Regions from separate parts of the Comamonas sp. 26 genome, predicted to be linked through region 3. Evidence: riboswitches for the same ligand, from Rfam matches in the RefSeq annotation. Region 3 holds a riboswitch; each other region holds the start of a gene.
What was found. Region 3 has a riboswitch for thiamine pyrophosphate ahead of thiC (phosphomethylpyrimidine synthase ThiC). Riboswitches for the same ligand answer to the same signal wherever they lie in the genome.

Region 1 (4,273 bases), 1.5 Mb from region 3:
ACCCCACTCCATCACCGTGCAGGCATGCGATGGGCGGCCCAGACCGGCATCCACAATCAGCGGCACCTTCAGGCGCTCGCGCAGCATCTGCATGGCGTAGGGGTTGACGGGACCACGGCCCGTGCCAATGGGCGCGGCCCAGGGCATGACGGCCTGGCAGCCCACGTCCACCAGCTTCTGGCACAGCACCAGGTCGTAGGTGGTGTAGGGCAGCACCTGAAAGCCGTCCTTGATGAGGATGGAGGCGGCTTCGACCAGGTTCAGCGTATCGGGCTGCAGCGTGTAGTCGTCGCCGATCAGCTCCAGCTTGATCCACGGGGTGTCAAACACTTCACGGGCCATCTGGGCCGTGGTGATGGCTTCCTGAATCGTCATGCAGCCAGCGGTATTGGGCAGCACGGGCACGTTCAGCTTGCGCAGCAGCTCCCAGAAACTGGCACCGTTTTCGGCGGCATCGGCCGTATTGCTGCCCTGGCGGCGCAGCGAAGCGGTGACCATGGCGGGCTTGGAGCGCTCAACAGCCGCTTCCAGAATCGCTGGCGATGGATAGCGCGAAGTGCCCAGCAGCAGGCGGCTTTCAAAGCGCTGGCCGTAGAGAACCAGTGCGTCGTCGGTAGTCTTGGTGTTCATGATTTGTTCTTGTCGGTTTTAGCCGCCGGTGACGGGGGAGATGACTTCCATCTTGTCGCCCTCGTTGAGCCTGTGAGCCGCGTACTGTGTCCTGGGCACAAAAATCGTATTGACCGCCACGGCAAATGGGGGCTTGGCCTGCATTTGCGCCAGCGCATCGGCCACGGTGGCGTTGGCTTGCAGGTCGGTGGCTTGCTGGTTGAGGGTGATCTTCATGGCTTTACAACGAAAAAATAGGCTGGCGCTAACTTAAACCCATGCGCCGCATTGCTTGTGCGCGCTGCGGGTGCAAGTGCTGTGCGCCAAAGTTCAGGCTCAGGTGCTCTAGGCGCGGTGGATTGCGACATCAAATTCGCGGGCCAGTGGCGAGTCATTGTGGTCCACCAGCTCCAGCACCACGTCCAGCATGGCGGGCGAGATCATGAAGCCGTGGCGGTACAGACCGTTGACTTCCATGGTGCGCGGGGCCATCAGGCGTACGGCGGGCAGATTATCGGGCAGGGTGGGGCGGCACTGGGTGGCGATCTCCACAATCCGGCCTTCGGCAAAGCCGGGGTGTACGGTGTAGGCTGCGGAGAGTAGCTCCAGCGTCGAGCGCACGCTGGCGGGCGACATATCGTCGGACTCGATCTCGGTGGCGCCAATGACGAACAGGTGATCTTCCTTGGGCGCGATATAGATGGGGTAGCGCGGATGAATCAAGCGCGTGGGGCGGGCTAGCGTGACTTCAGGCGCATGAATGCGCACCACCTCGCCGCGAATGCCGCGCAAATCCTTCCACTGCGTGCGGGCGCCCAGACCCCGGCAATCAAACACAAAGTCGGGCTGACCTGCTTCGCCGGGGCGGAAGTCGCTCAGCTCGCGCGGGCTGTCCCAGTGCAGGTTGACGCCCAGAGCGCTGAGTTTTTCCACCAGCGCAGCCAGCAGCTGGCGGTTGTCCAACTGGCCTTCACCGGGCAGATAGACGGCCTGATTGAAGCGGCCTTGCAGCGCGGGCTCGCATTCCTGCAGCGCAGCGCCCGTTTTTTCTTCCATGGCCGGCAGGCTGGGGTTGATGCGGCGGTTTTTCTCCAGCAGGCCAAAAAAGCGTGCGGCGTCGCTCTGATCCTGGCGGTGCCAGAGAATCAGCGTGCCGTTTTGCTGCAGAAACACCGGCTGGTTCAGCTGACCGATCAGCTCGGGCCAGCGGTTCAACGCGTGCTGACCCATGCGCACCACGCCGGGCTCGGTAATGGCCGACTCGGCCAGCGGCGCGAGCATGGCAGCGGCCACGCGTGCGGCAGCGCCATCGCCTTGCGGGCCATGAGCGTCATAGAGATCAATGGAGTGACCGCGCTGGGCCAGCGCCAAGGACAGGAGGCGACCCATGAGGCCGCCGCCCAGAATGGCGATCTTTGAAGAAGCTTGTAGCAATGACATGTGCAATTCGTTTTTCAGCCTTGCACATGAACCCCAGCCATGTGCAGGACAAAACGCGGCATGCTTTGCAGCTTGTGAAACTCCCCACGCCAGCATGATCTGGATCGGGTGCAGAGGGCATGGCCCTCAGGGTGTTTCTCAGTCCGCGCAGGCTGTTTTGCCTGAAGGACACCCCTGTTTCGTCCGTCGGGCATTACAGCACAACCGTAAACACCGCGCATTGATCATGCGCATGGGCGATAATTTTTCTCCATGACAGTGACTGCTTCTTCCCCCATCTCCGGCTCCTCCCAAAAGCGCTATGCGCGCGTGCTCTCCATTGCTGGCTCGGACAGCGGCGGCGGTGCCGGTATTCAGGCCGACCTCAAGACCTGCGCGGCTCTGGGCTGCTATGGCATGACGGCCATTACCGCCATCACCGTGCAGAACACTCTGGGCGTGACTGGGATTCACGGCATTCCGCTCAACACCGTGCGTGACCAGATTGATGCCGTGGTGAGCGACATTGGCGTGGATGCGGTCAAGATCGGCATGCTGGCAACGCCTGAGGTGGTGAGTGTGGTGGCCGACGCCATTCGCCGTCACCAGCTCACCAATGTGGTGCTGGACCCGGTGATGGTTGCCACCAGCGGCGACCGCCTGATTGTTCCGGAGACAGCGCAGGCGCTGGTCAAGGAGTTGTTTCCGCTGGCTACGGTCATCACCCCCAATCTGGACGAAGCCGCATTGCTGCTGGGCCGCAGCATTGACGGAATTCCGGCGCTGGATGCCGCGGTGGCAGATTTGCTCGCCTTGGGCGCGCCGTCAGTGCTGCTCAAGGGCGGGCACCTGAATGGCGATGTGGTCATGGATGTACTGGGCCTGCAGGGTCAGTCTGCCAGCGACTATCTGCGTCTGCAGTCGCAGCGCATCGTGACCCACAACGGCCACGGCACGGGCTGCACGCTGTCGTCGGCCATTGCATCATTTCTGGCTCAGGGCCTGCCGCTGGCGCAGGCGGTGACCGAGGCGCGCCGCTATATTCTGGGCGCGATTGAAGCGGGTGCTGATGTCTATACCGGCCACGGCCACGGCCCGTTGAACCACGGCTACGCACCGCGTGCGCAGCGGATTGTGCAAGGCTGATTTCTCTCCAATGCGAAAAGGCCTGCATTGCAGGCCTTTTGTCTTTTTTGTCCGGGTGGGCGCTGGCTTACCAGCCCCAGACCAGGCTCTTGGCGACCCAGCCGCTCTGGCCGTTGCTGCGCTGCACCTGGGCCCAGCCGCCTTGCTTTTTCAGCGTCTGCAGCACCTCGTACTGCTTGAGTTGGCCCACGCGGCCGTGCTTTTGGCCGGGGCCTGAACGCAGATTGGCCGTGCGCGCCGTCACCACCATATGCGGGCTCTTGCTGGTCAGCGGGGCGTGGACCCAGCCCAGCGTGGCTTCATAGTCTTTGACGCGCAGCCACTGGCCTTTGCGCTGGGTGACTTGCAGCGGGTAGCCCTTGCTCAGCTCCCACTGGGTGGAGGAGCGGGTGCTGGGCTTTTCGCGCACGTTCACGCTATTGCCCTTGATGCTGACGAACTCCTGCGCCTGGGCGGCGGCGGGCATCAGGCTGGTGCTGAGGCCGGTCAGCGCAATCAAGGCTGAACTGGCTGCGGAGGTTACAGCCTTACGGATCCAGGTCGTTGTGCGGCTTGGGTTACAGAGCACGGGGCAGATTCTCCTTTTCTTGCTGAAAGTGGTTCTAACCCGCATCAGACTTGCGTAGGTAGCTATAGTTCCTGTAGAAAGCTGACAGGGGCTGAACAGGGTGAAACCCGGAAAGGATGCTCATGATCAAGTTGTGGAGCCTGCTGGCAGTGGCGGCCTCTTTGTCCACGCCGCTTGAGGCGACAGCGGCCCAGACGGCTGTGCCGGACGCTCAGCCGGGTTCGGGTGCGTTAAGTGCTGATGTGAAGTCGCTCGGCCCCTTGCTGCTGCAGGCCGCCCGCGACGGCGATGCCGTCAAGGTGCGCCAGTTGCTGAGCCAGGGCGCTGAGGTGGATGTGCAAGATGGGCGGGGCAATACGCCGCTGCTGCTGGCTACGGCGGCTAACCATATCGAAGTGGCGCGCTCATTGCTGCTGCATGGTGCCAGTCCCAATCTGAAGAACCAGATGCAGGACAGCGCCTATCTGCTGGCCGGCGCGCAGGGGCGGCTGGAGATTGTGCGCATGACGCTCTTATACGGCGCGGACCTTA
Region 2 (4,273 bases), 1.3 Mb from region 3:
TCAGGCCCGAAGGCACGCACAGCACCACCCTTTGGCGCGGGCTGAAAACCATCCAGCACCGCAGGGTTGGCAAAGTCCTCGGCCACAAAGCGTTTGAGCTGCGCGGCGCGAAAGGTCTTGAAAAATCCCGTCAGGCCAAGGCGAACCATATCTGCGTCATAGCCGCTGACCACGGGCAGCCAGGCCTCGGCCTGCTGGCGATAAGCGTCATTGCGGTCGAGCAGGCGCGCCATGGCGCGGTCAATCACGTCGATGATCTGGGCGACTGTCATGCTGCGCAGATGCTTGGCCGCAGCATTACGCACCCGGTTTGCCAGCGCCTGCATCTGCTCGCCAGTCAGCATAGGCACAGACACTTCCAGCCGCGTGCCATTGCGCTCAAAGTGCAGCACATGCCACTGCACCTCGTCGTCGCTCAGCCCCGGCAAATAACCGGCCTTGATCTGCTGCACCTTGCTGTTGGCCGTCATGCGCTGGCGGCTTTCACAAATTCATCCACGGCCAAAGAGCAGCCCTTGGCCGCAGCACCCTCAGCACGGCCCAGCAACAAAAAGCCGCCATCTGCCCACAGGCCCACGTCTTCCGTCAGGATGGTGCTGACAGAGTTGTAATTGGCCAGATCGCAGTGCACCAGAATGCCGCGTTCGCCAGCGGCCACGCTGCGTCCCGTAATGGGCTCAACCAGGCGCGAGCGAATCCAGTGCGGGCCAGACTTGACCGAAGGCAGAACTGCGTTGCCGTCGTCATAGAACTGCGTGCTCAGCTCCGTCATGCCATACATATTGATGCAGTGCGTGCGCGGAACGCCCAGCAGATCGCTCAGATCGGCATAGAACTCTTCAAGCGGCAACTCACGCGACTGCCCTTTGTAGCCGCCCGTATCCAGAATGCGGCTGCCTGCAGGCAGCTGAAAACGCAGGCCCTGCGCACGCAAAGCGTCCATGACATGCACCAGACTGAAGCTGGCACCCAGCAGCGCATAAGGCTGTCCGCTGCGCTGAGACTCCTCCAGCGCGGCGCACAGGCCCGGCACATCCAGCCCTTCAGAGCCCAAAAAGTAGCGACTGTCAGGCGTGCCAAATTCTGATTTGGCCAGCGCCAGATAGTGGGCCAGCGATGAATTGGGCATGGCCTGTTCATCGGGGAACAAAATAGCCATGGGCAGGCGCTCAGCCCCTTGCATAAAGCGCTGCGCAAAATAGCGTTTCATCGACAGGTCATATACATCCAGCTGCGGATGAAAGTGCCGCCCGCGCGCCGCGCGGCCTGTGGTGCCGCTGGTCATGAAAATGCGCTCTGTGGCCGATGCGGGTTGGCTGCGCAATTCCATTGCCTTGAAGGCATCAATGGGCACAGCAGGAATATCGCTCCAGGTCCTGACATTGCGCAGCGTGGCACCGCGTCGCTGGCAAAAGCTGCGAAACGGGGTATTAGATTCGTACTGATAGGCGAACTGCCGCAGGGCGAGTTGATCAAACTGGTCGTCGGTACAAGCATCCTGCGCAATAAATGCCAGCAGGTCTGCAACCAGTGAAGCGGCCTTGTCCATGAAATTCCTTCGAGAGCGAGATGAGGTGCTCCGAAGGCCCCCTTGCCAGTGCCACTTGAGCAGGATTGTGCAGGGTGCAAGCTCTTCTTCCGCCGGAATAACCCGGATCAAGTTCACGGGTGTAGATCTCAGCACTTGCGTGCACCCCGGAGCGCGGCAGCATCTTAACTCACCGGGTGGGCGTACGGACTGCGCTAGCCTTGCCCCATCAAGCGCTGCGCACGCATAGCAAAAGGACTCTGTGCCCTGAAACTGGCTCAGGTATTGCTTCTCAAGCCATATCGATAGTGCTCAACACCTTGCATCCACATGGAAGTTAGGAGTCTTTTGACCCTGAGCACCCAAGCGCAGGAGCCGTTTTTTATAAAAACCACTGCCCTTACTGAAATTTTTCAACTTTTTTCACCCCCTGTTTTTGCCTGCAGCAAAGCAAAAAACAGCGTTTCAAGCCTCCAATCAGGCTTTTAAATACTGGTTTTCAAAGCACCACCGCCGATCTGCGCGGCAAGCTGCGCCAAAACACCGGCAACAACGGCCAAACGCATTGATCTTCAAACGCACTAATACGCAAGTTAAGCGAGATTGAGCGACAAAGACTGCATAAAAGACGCACAAAAAACGTTCTCCCGCCATCTTTGCACGATCTATCTGTTAACTGAAGCCAAAGTGCCTTTAAACATTCACCGCAAAGCCGCAAAAGTGAAGAAATCATTTCTTATAGGAAATTCATATAAAAAGCGCAGCAATTGCATGCTTTTGAAAGCAAATTCACAGCGCTAGAATCCGCCTGCATCGCAACCCTCAGACCGTTTTTGCTGCTGAGGGCCAAGGTTTCGCCAGTCAGCTCTGTATGTCAGTCCTTCGCCCTCACTTTCCCCATCCAATCCCGTCCGTCCTCGCACCTCAGCGGCCAGCAGGAGTCTGCGCATGAGCAGCGGCATGCAACTGCTCGATATCCGCCTGCAGCGCGGCCAGACCACGGTGTTTGATGGGCTGAACCTGACGCTGCAGCAAAAGCGCATCGGCGTTATTGGCAACAACGGCGCAGGCAAATCCAGCCTGTTCAGACTGCTGTGTGGGCTGGAGATTCCACAGACCGGGCAGGTGCTGATGGGCGGCGCAGATTTGCTGCAAGCACGCCAGCACAACCCCGGCCTTGTCGGCCTGATGTTTCAAAACCCCGATGACCAGATCATCTTCCCCACCGTAGAGGAAGAACTGGCACTGGGTCTGCGCCCCAAGGGTTTGAACAAGCAACAAGCCAAGGCCAAAGCCCGCGAGCTGCTGACTGAGCGCGGACTGGCCCACTGGGCCGAGCGCGCCGTCAGCAGTCTCAGCCAGGGCCAGCGTCAGCAGGTATGCTGGCTGTCGCTGCTGATTGCATCGCCCCAGGTGCTGCTGCTTGATGAACCTTTTGCCAGCCTGGACCTGCTCGGACAGGCGCGGCTGGCGCGGGACATTGCCGCTGCGCCCCAGCAAATTCTGGTCTCTACCCACGTACTCGAGCATGTGCGCGACTTTGAGCGCGTGATCTGGCTGGAACAAGGCAAGCTGCGCGGCGACGGCCCCGGCCGCGAGGTCTGCAGCGCTTATGAAGAGGCGGTTGCGGCACAAATCTCCGCAGAACTGGCTGCCAGTCTGAATCCTTCAAGCGCAGCCACCCCGCACACAGGCGAGCCACACCATGGGTAGCCTCTACAGCCAATACGCCACCTGGCTGCACCGCTGGCCAGCCGGGCTCAAGCTCTTGCTTTTAGCCGTGTTTGGCACGCTATTGTTTTTAATAGCCTCCCCCTTGCTGCTGGCGGGCTGCGGCGTGTTTTGCATGATGCTGTGGCTGTCGCTAGGCCAGGCCACGCAGATTGCCCGCAGGCTGATGCGCTCGGTCATCATCGCGGCGCTGCTGGTGGCGGGCTTTCATGTTTTCATGGGCAACCGTGAACTGGCCGCTGCCAGCGCCCTGCGGCTGATCTGCGCATCTACGTTGGGCATTGCTCTGACCATTACCACCCGCCCCAGCGATCTGGTGGAGGTGCTGGAGTGGCTGCTCTCGCCGCTTGCCAAACTGGGGATTCCTACCGAGCGCGTGGCCATGCAAATTGCGCTGATGCTGCGCTTTACCGAACACTTTTTTGTGCAATGGAAAAATCTGGACGACGCCTACCGCCTGCGCACCGGCAAAAGCGGCGGCCTGCGCCTGATTGCACCGCTGACGATTCACATGCTGCAGGCCACGCGTCGTGTGGCCGACGCCCTCTGGGCACGACTGGGCTTCTAAATTTTTCGGAGACATGATGAACACTTCTTCCTCCCACACCGTATCGCGCCAAGGCGCACGCTCCATGGCTCAGGTCTCGCTGTTCGCGGCGCTGATGGCCGTGATGGGCCTGATCCCCAAGATTGACCTGCCGTTTGGCGTGCCCATCACCATCCAGTCGCTGGGCGTGATGCTGGCAGGCGTCATGCTCGGCCCGTGGCGCGGTCTGCAGTCCATGCTGCTATTCCTCGCTGCCGTGGCCGTGGGCTTGCCCCTTTTGTCTGGCGGGCGCGGCGGTATTGGCGTGTTCATGGCACCGTCTGCCGGTTATCTCATCGGTTATGCGCTGGCCGCTGGCATTACGGGTGCCATCATGGCGACCCTGCCGCAAAGCACGCCCCGCCGCACAGCCTTCAGCGCCTTTATCGCCTCCGTGGTCGGTGGTCTGCTGTGTCTGCATGCCTTTG
Region 3 (4,273 bases):
CTGCAGACCAGCTATGGGTCAATGTGGCGACACGCAAGATTGTGGTCAGTGCCGACTACTGGCAGCCGTTCTTGCTCAACGCCGGTAATGGCAAGCGCCGCCAGCGCCACGTTGCTGAATGGGCTCAGGCTCTGCGTGATATGGCCGCCACAAAGCCCGACTTGCTTTTGCCCATGCATGGCCCGGCACTGACCAATGCCGCAGAAGTACAGGATAAGCTGCTGGCCTCGGCCAACATGCTCAGCTCCGCTGTGGATCAGGTGATTGATGGACTCAACGCCGACAAGCGCCCTGACGAAATCGTCGCCGCGGTGCAGTTGCCAGAGAACCTGCGCGGCCGCAAAGACATGGCGGAGACCTATGTGCGCTTCAAGAACGTAGCCAGCATGGTGCTCAAGGAGTACGGCGGCTGGTGGAATGGCATCCCTTCGGAATGGGACCCTGCATCTCGCGCGACTTTCAGCAAGCAGATGGTGGCCATGGCCGGCGGCGTGCAAAACGTCAACGATCAGATCAAGCTACTGAGCAAAAGCGACCCAGCTCTGGCCTGCCAGCTTGCCGATATCGCCTACTTTGCCGAGCCTACCAACCAAGATGTGCTGCAAACGGCTCTGGATGCCTATGCCTTGCGCGTACAGCCGGGCATGCCGACCCAGGAGCTGACGGTGTATATCCAGCACATGCTCACCCTCAAGAGCCAGCTCAAAACCGTCACGCAGTGATCTTCGGCGCAGTCAAAGCCCCTCGCTAGAGGTGGTGCAAGAACTGGGGCGCAGATTACAGCCGCATAGAAAAAGGGCAAGCCAAACAGCTTGCCCTTTGTTTTTAATAGCAGGTAGCGCTTGATACACAAGCGCTACAGTACTATTTCATCTCAAATCAACGCGCCGTCGTATCGCTCGATGCACTGATGATGGGAATGTAGAAATCACCGCCAGACTTGTTGAACTCCCCTGCCTTGGCTTGCATGCCAGCGGCAATCGCCTGATCTTCAGCCAGCCCCTTGGCTGCGGCGAATTCGCGCACTTCCTGCGTGATCTTCATGGAACAGAACTTGGGGCCGCACATGGAGCAGAAGTGCGCCACCTTGGCGCTGTCTTTGGGCAAGGTTTCATCGTGGTAAGCCTGCGCGGTGTCAGGGTCCAGACCCAGGTTGAACTGGTCCTGCCAGCGGAAGTCAAAGCGCGCTTGCGAGAGTGCATCGTCGCGTGAGCGGGCACCAGGATGACCCTTGGCCACATCCGCCGCATGCGCAGCAATCTTGTACGCGATGATGCCTTGCTTGACGTCGTCGCGGTCGGGCAGGCCCAGGTGCTCCTTGGGCGTCACGTAGCACAGCATGGCTGTGCCCATCCAGCCGATCATGGCCGCACCAATAGCGCTGGCGATGTGATCGTAGCCGGGGGCGATATCAATCGTCAGCGGGCCAAGGGTGTAGAACGGCGCTTCGTGGCAGTGCTTCAATTGCTCGGTCATGTTCGCCTGAATCATGTGCATGGGCACATGGCCGGGGCCTTCGATCATGGTCTGCACATCGTGCTTCCAGGCGACTTGCGTCAGCTCACCCAGCGTGGCCAGCTCAGCAAATTGGGCTTCGTCGTTGGCGTCCGATGCGCAGCCGGGACGCAGGCCATCGCCCAGCGAGAAGCTCACGTCGTACTGCTTCATGATGTCGCAGATGTCTTCAAAGTGCTCGTACAGGAAGCTCTCGCGGTGGTGGGCCATGCACCACTTGGCCATGATGGAGCCGCCGCGCGAAACAATGCCGGTGCGACGCTGGGCAGTGAGGTGGATGTACGCCAGACGCACGCCCGCGTGGATGGTGAAGTAGTCCACGCCCTGCTCGGCCTGTTCCACCAGCGTGTCGCGGAAGATGGGCCAGGTCAGGTCTTCGGCAATACCGCCGACTTTTTCCAGCGCCTGGTAGATGGGCACGGTGCCGATGGGCACGGGCGAATTGCGCACAATCCAGTCACGCGTGGTGTGGATGTTCTTGCCGGTGGACAGGTCCATCACGTTGTCTGCACCCCAGCGAATGGCCCAGACCAGCTTTTCGACTTCTTCTTCAATGCTCGACGTAACAGCGGAGTTGCCGATGTTGGCATTGATCTTGACCTTGAAATTGCGGCCAATGGCCATGGGCTCAATTTCGGGGTGGTTGATATTGGCGGGAATGATGGCGCGGCCACGGGCGATCTCGTCGCGCACAAATTCAGGGGTGATGATCTTGGGGATGGCCGCGCCCATGCTGTTGCCAGCCAAACGCAATTCACGCGCGGCGTCTTGCTGGTACTGCTCCATCCATTCGCGGCGGCCGTTTTCGCGCAGCGCCACGTATTCCATCTCGGGCGTGATAATGCCGCGCTTGGCGTAGTGCATCTGGGTCACGTTCTGGCCGCTCTTGGCGCGGCGTGGCTGGCGTTGCAATGCAGCGGCTTCGGCACGCAGCTGGTCTACACGCAGGTCTTCTTCTCCGCGCTTGCCGCCGTCATCCAGCGCCACGCGCTGGCGGCCCACGTAATACTCGCTGTCGCCACGCGACTCAATCCACGCGCCGCGCAGGCTTGGCAGGCCCTGACGCACATCGATCTGCACAGCAGGGTCTGTGTAGGGGCCTGAGGTGTCATACACGCTGACCTGCTCGCCATTGGTGAGCGCAATATCACGCACCGGCACACGCAGGTCGGGATGGACCACGCCGTTCAGATAGCTCTTGGTGGATGCCGGAAACGGCTGGCGCGACTGGGCCAGCAACTCGGCAAAACGGGTGGCATCAGGGGCGTTGCCAGCAGCTGGCGTAAAGATGGAATCAGGGGCGTTCATCGCAGTCTCCGTAAAGCGTGTGAAGTTGTCTCAACGCTCCGTGGAGTGCGGCCCTGTGCTGATCTCCCTGCACTGGCGCTGCACCCTGTGAGGATGTCTGGCCTGTGCTGCTGAAATGCATGGATTTCAGCCTTGTCCTCTGCGCGCCGGGTGCCTTTAAAAAGACAAAACCCCAGTACGCGAGAAGCGCCTGGGGTTTGCTGTGCCAAAGTGTCTGGGGCTGTGGCGTAGTGGCGCCTTGCCTTTAATTCTCTGGCCCTGCGTCAGGGTCCCGCTCTTCTTCCGCCGGTATGAACCGGATCAAGTTCGTCGGGTTGGCCTTGATCGAGCAGTCTTTCAACAGCTCGATCTCTGGTCTCTCAGCGCTTTCGCACACCCCGGAGCAGCACTCAGTATAGGCCTGATTCGGCACAAAAGGCGAAAGATGGCAGCGGTTTAACTGTGGTGACCGTCAAGTGCTTAATCCAGCCCCTGCAGCGCCAGCCACTCACCGCTGGTCGCCCGGCTCGATCGCCACTGGTTGATGGGCGCGCTCGTATCTTCGTAGCCCAGCGCAATACCAAAAGCGATCTGGTAGCCGCCCGGCAGCGCCAGTTGCTCAATCAGCATGTCGTTGTACATGCGCCAGAAGCCCTGTGCGCAGCTAGCCAGCCCCTTCTCGGCCGCCAGCAGCATGAAGGATTGCAGGTAAATGCCCAGATCCACCCACTGCGCATAGCCCAAGCGCTCTTCCACAGCAATAAAGATGCCTACGGGGGCGCCAAACATCTCGCCATTTTTGGCCAATTGCGCAAGGCGAGCGCCCTTGTCTTCGCGGCCGATGTTCAGGGCCTGGTACAGCTCTTCGCCGTTTTCAAAACGGCGGCTGCGGTAGGGCTCCCACAGTCCGGGTGGGTAGGACAGACCAGGGCGCTGCACGGGCTCAGTCACCTTGGCCCTGGCACTCAAGTCCTTGAGAGCTTGACCGCCCACCGCCGTCACGCGCCAAGGCTGCATATTGCCACCGGAAGGGGCCTGAGATGCAGTTTCCAGCAGGGTTCGCACCACTTCGCCGGGGACAGTCTGGGGTGTGAAAGCACGCACGGAGCGGCGTTGCTGCAAGGCTTGTTCGATGTTCATGGGTTTTTTCCTGATTTGCTGCACTGCAGTGTAAAAGCTGTGGCACTTTTCACAAGTCACCACGGATACGTATCCGCCGCAGCAGCCCCGTGCTTGCCCTGATGGCGCAGCGCGCGACGGCTGCGACCATGCGTTCTGCCCGTCGCCATGCATAGGCGCTTACTACCTCAGGAGATGACTTTGATGAAGCCTCGCTCTGTTTCCGCTGCCACCGTTTTCTCGCCACGCACCTTGACGCTGGCACTGGGCTGCCTGCTGGCCGCCGCAAGCGCTCAGGCGCAGGACAAGATTCGCATAGGCTTCATCACCGACATGTCCGGCCTCTACTCCG

Region 1: linked by a shared signal. The riboswitch ahead of CLU84_RS11620 (FAD-dependent oxidoreductase) and the one ahead of thiC (phosphomethylpyrimidine synthase ThiC) in region 3 are both predicted to bind thiamine pyrophosphate.
Region 2: linked by a shared signal. The riboswitch ahead of CLU84_RS10745 (long-chain fatty acid--CoA ligase) and the one ahead of thiC (phosphomethylpyrimidine synthase ThiC) in region 3 are both predicted to bind thiamine pyrophosphate.

The regions. Positions count from the first base shown of each region.
Region 1 covers NZ_PEFL01000001.1:2,539,833-2,544,105, reverse strand. The annotation lists gene CLU84_RS11630 (thiazole synthase) at 1-630, opposite strand, end outside; gene thiS (sulfur carrier protein ThiS) at 649-846, opposite strand; gene CLU84_RS11620 (FAD-dependent oxidoreductase) at 955-2,049, opposite strand; TPP riboswitch at 2,114-2,235, opposite strand; gene thiD (bifunctional hydroxymethylpyrimidine kinase/phosphomethylpyrimidine kinase) at 2,302-3,174, shown strand; gene CLU84_RS11610 (SH3 domain-containing protein) at 3,242-3,742, opposite strand; gene CLU84_RS11605 (ankyrin repeat domain-containing protein) at 3,859-4,273, shown strand, end outside.
Region 2 covers NZ_PEFL01000001.1:2,349,815-2,354,087, forward strand. The annotation lists gene CLU84_RS10740 (acyl-CoA reductase) at 1-470, opposite strand, end outside; gene CLU84_RS10745 (long-chain fatty acid--CoA ligase) at 467-1,549, opposite strand; TPP riboswitch at 1,617-1,708, opposite strand; gene CLU84_RS10750 (energy-coupling factor ABC transporter ATP-binding protein) at 2,477-3,241, shown strand; gene CLU84_RS10755 (energy-coupling factor transporter transmembrane protein EcfT) at 3,234-3,827, shown strand; gene CLU84_RS10760 (biotin transporter BioY) at 3,844-4,273, shown strand, end outside.
Region 3 covers NZ_PEFL01000001.1:1,001,259-1,005,531, reverse strand. The annotation lists gene CLU84_RS04610 (alkyl sulfatase dimerization domain-containing protein) at 1-722, shown strand, start outside; gene thiC (phosphomethylpyrimidine synthase ThiC) at 880-2,823, opposite strand; TPP riboswitch at 3,084-3,213, opposite strand; gene CLU84_RS04600 (nitroreductase) at 3,283-3,942, opposite strand; gene CLU84_RS04595 (ABC transporter substrate-binding protein) at 4,126-4,273, shown strand, end outside.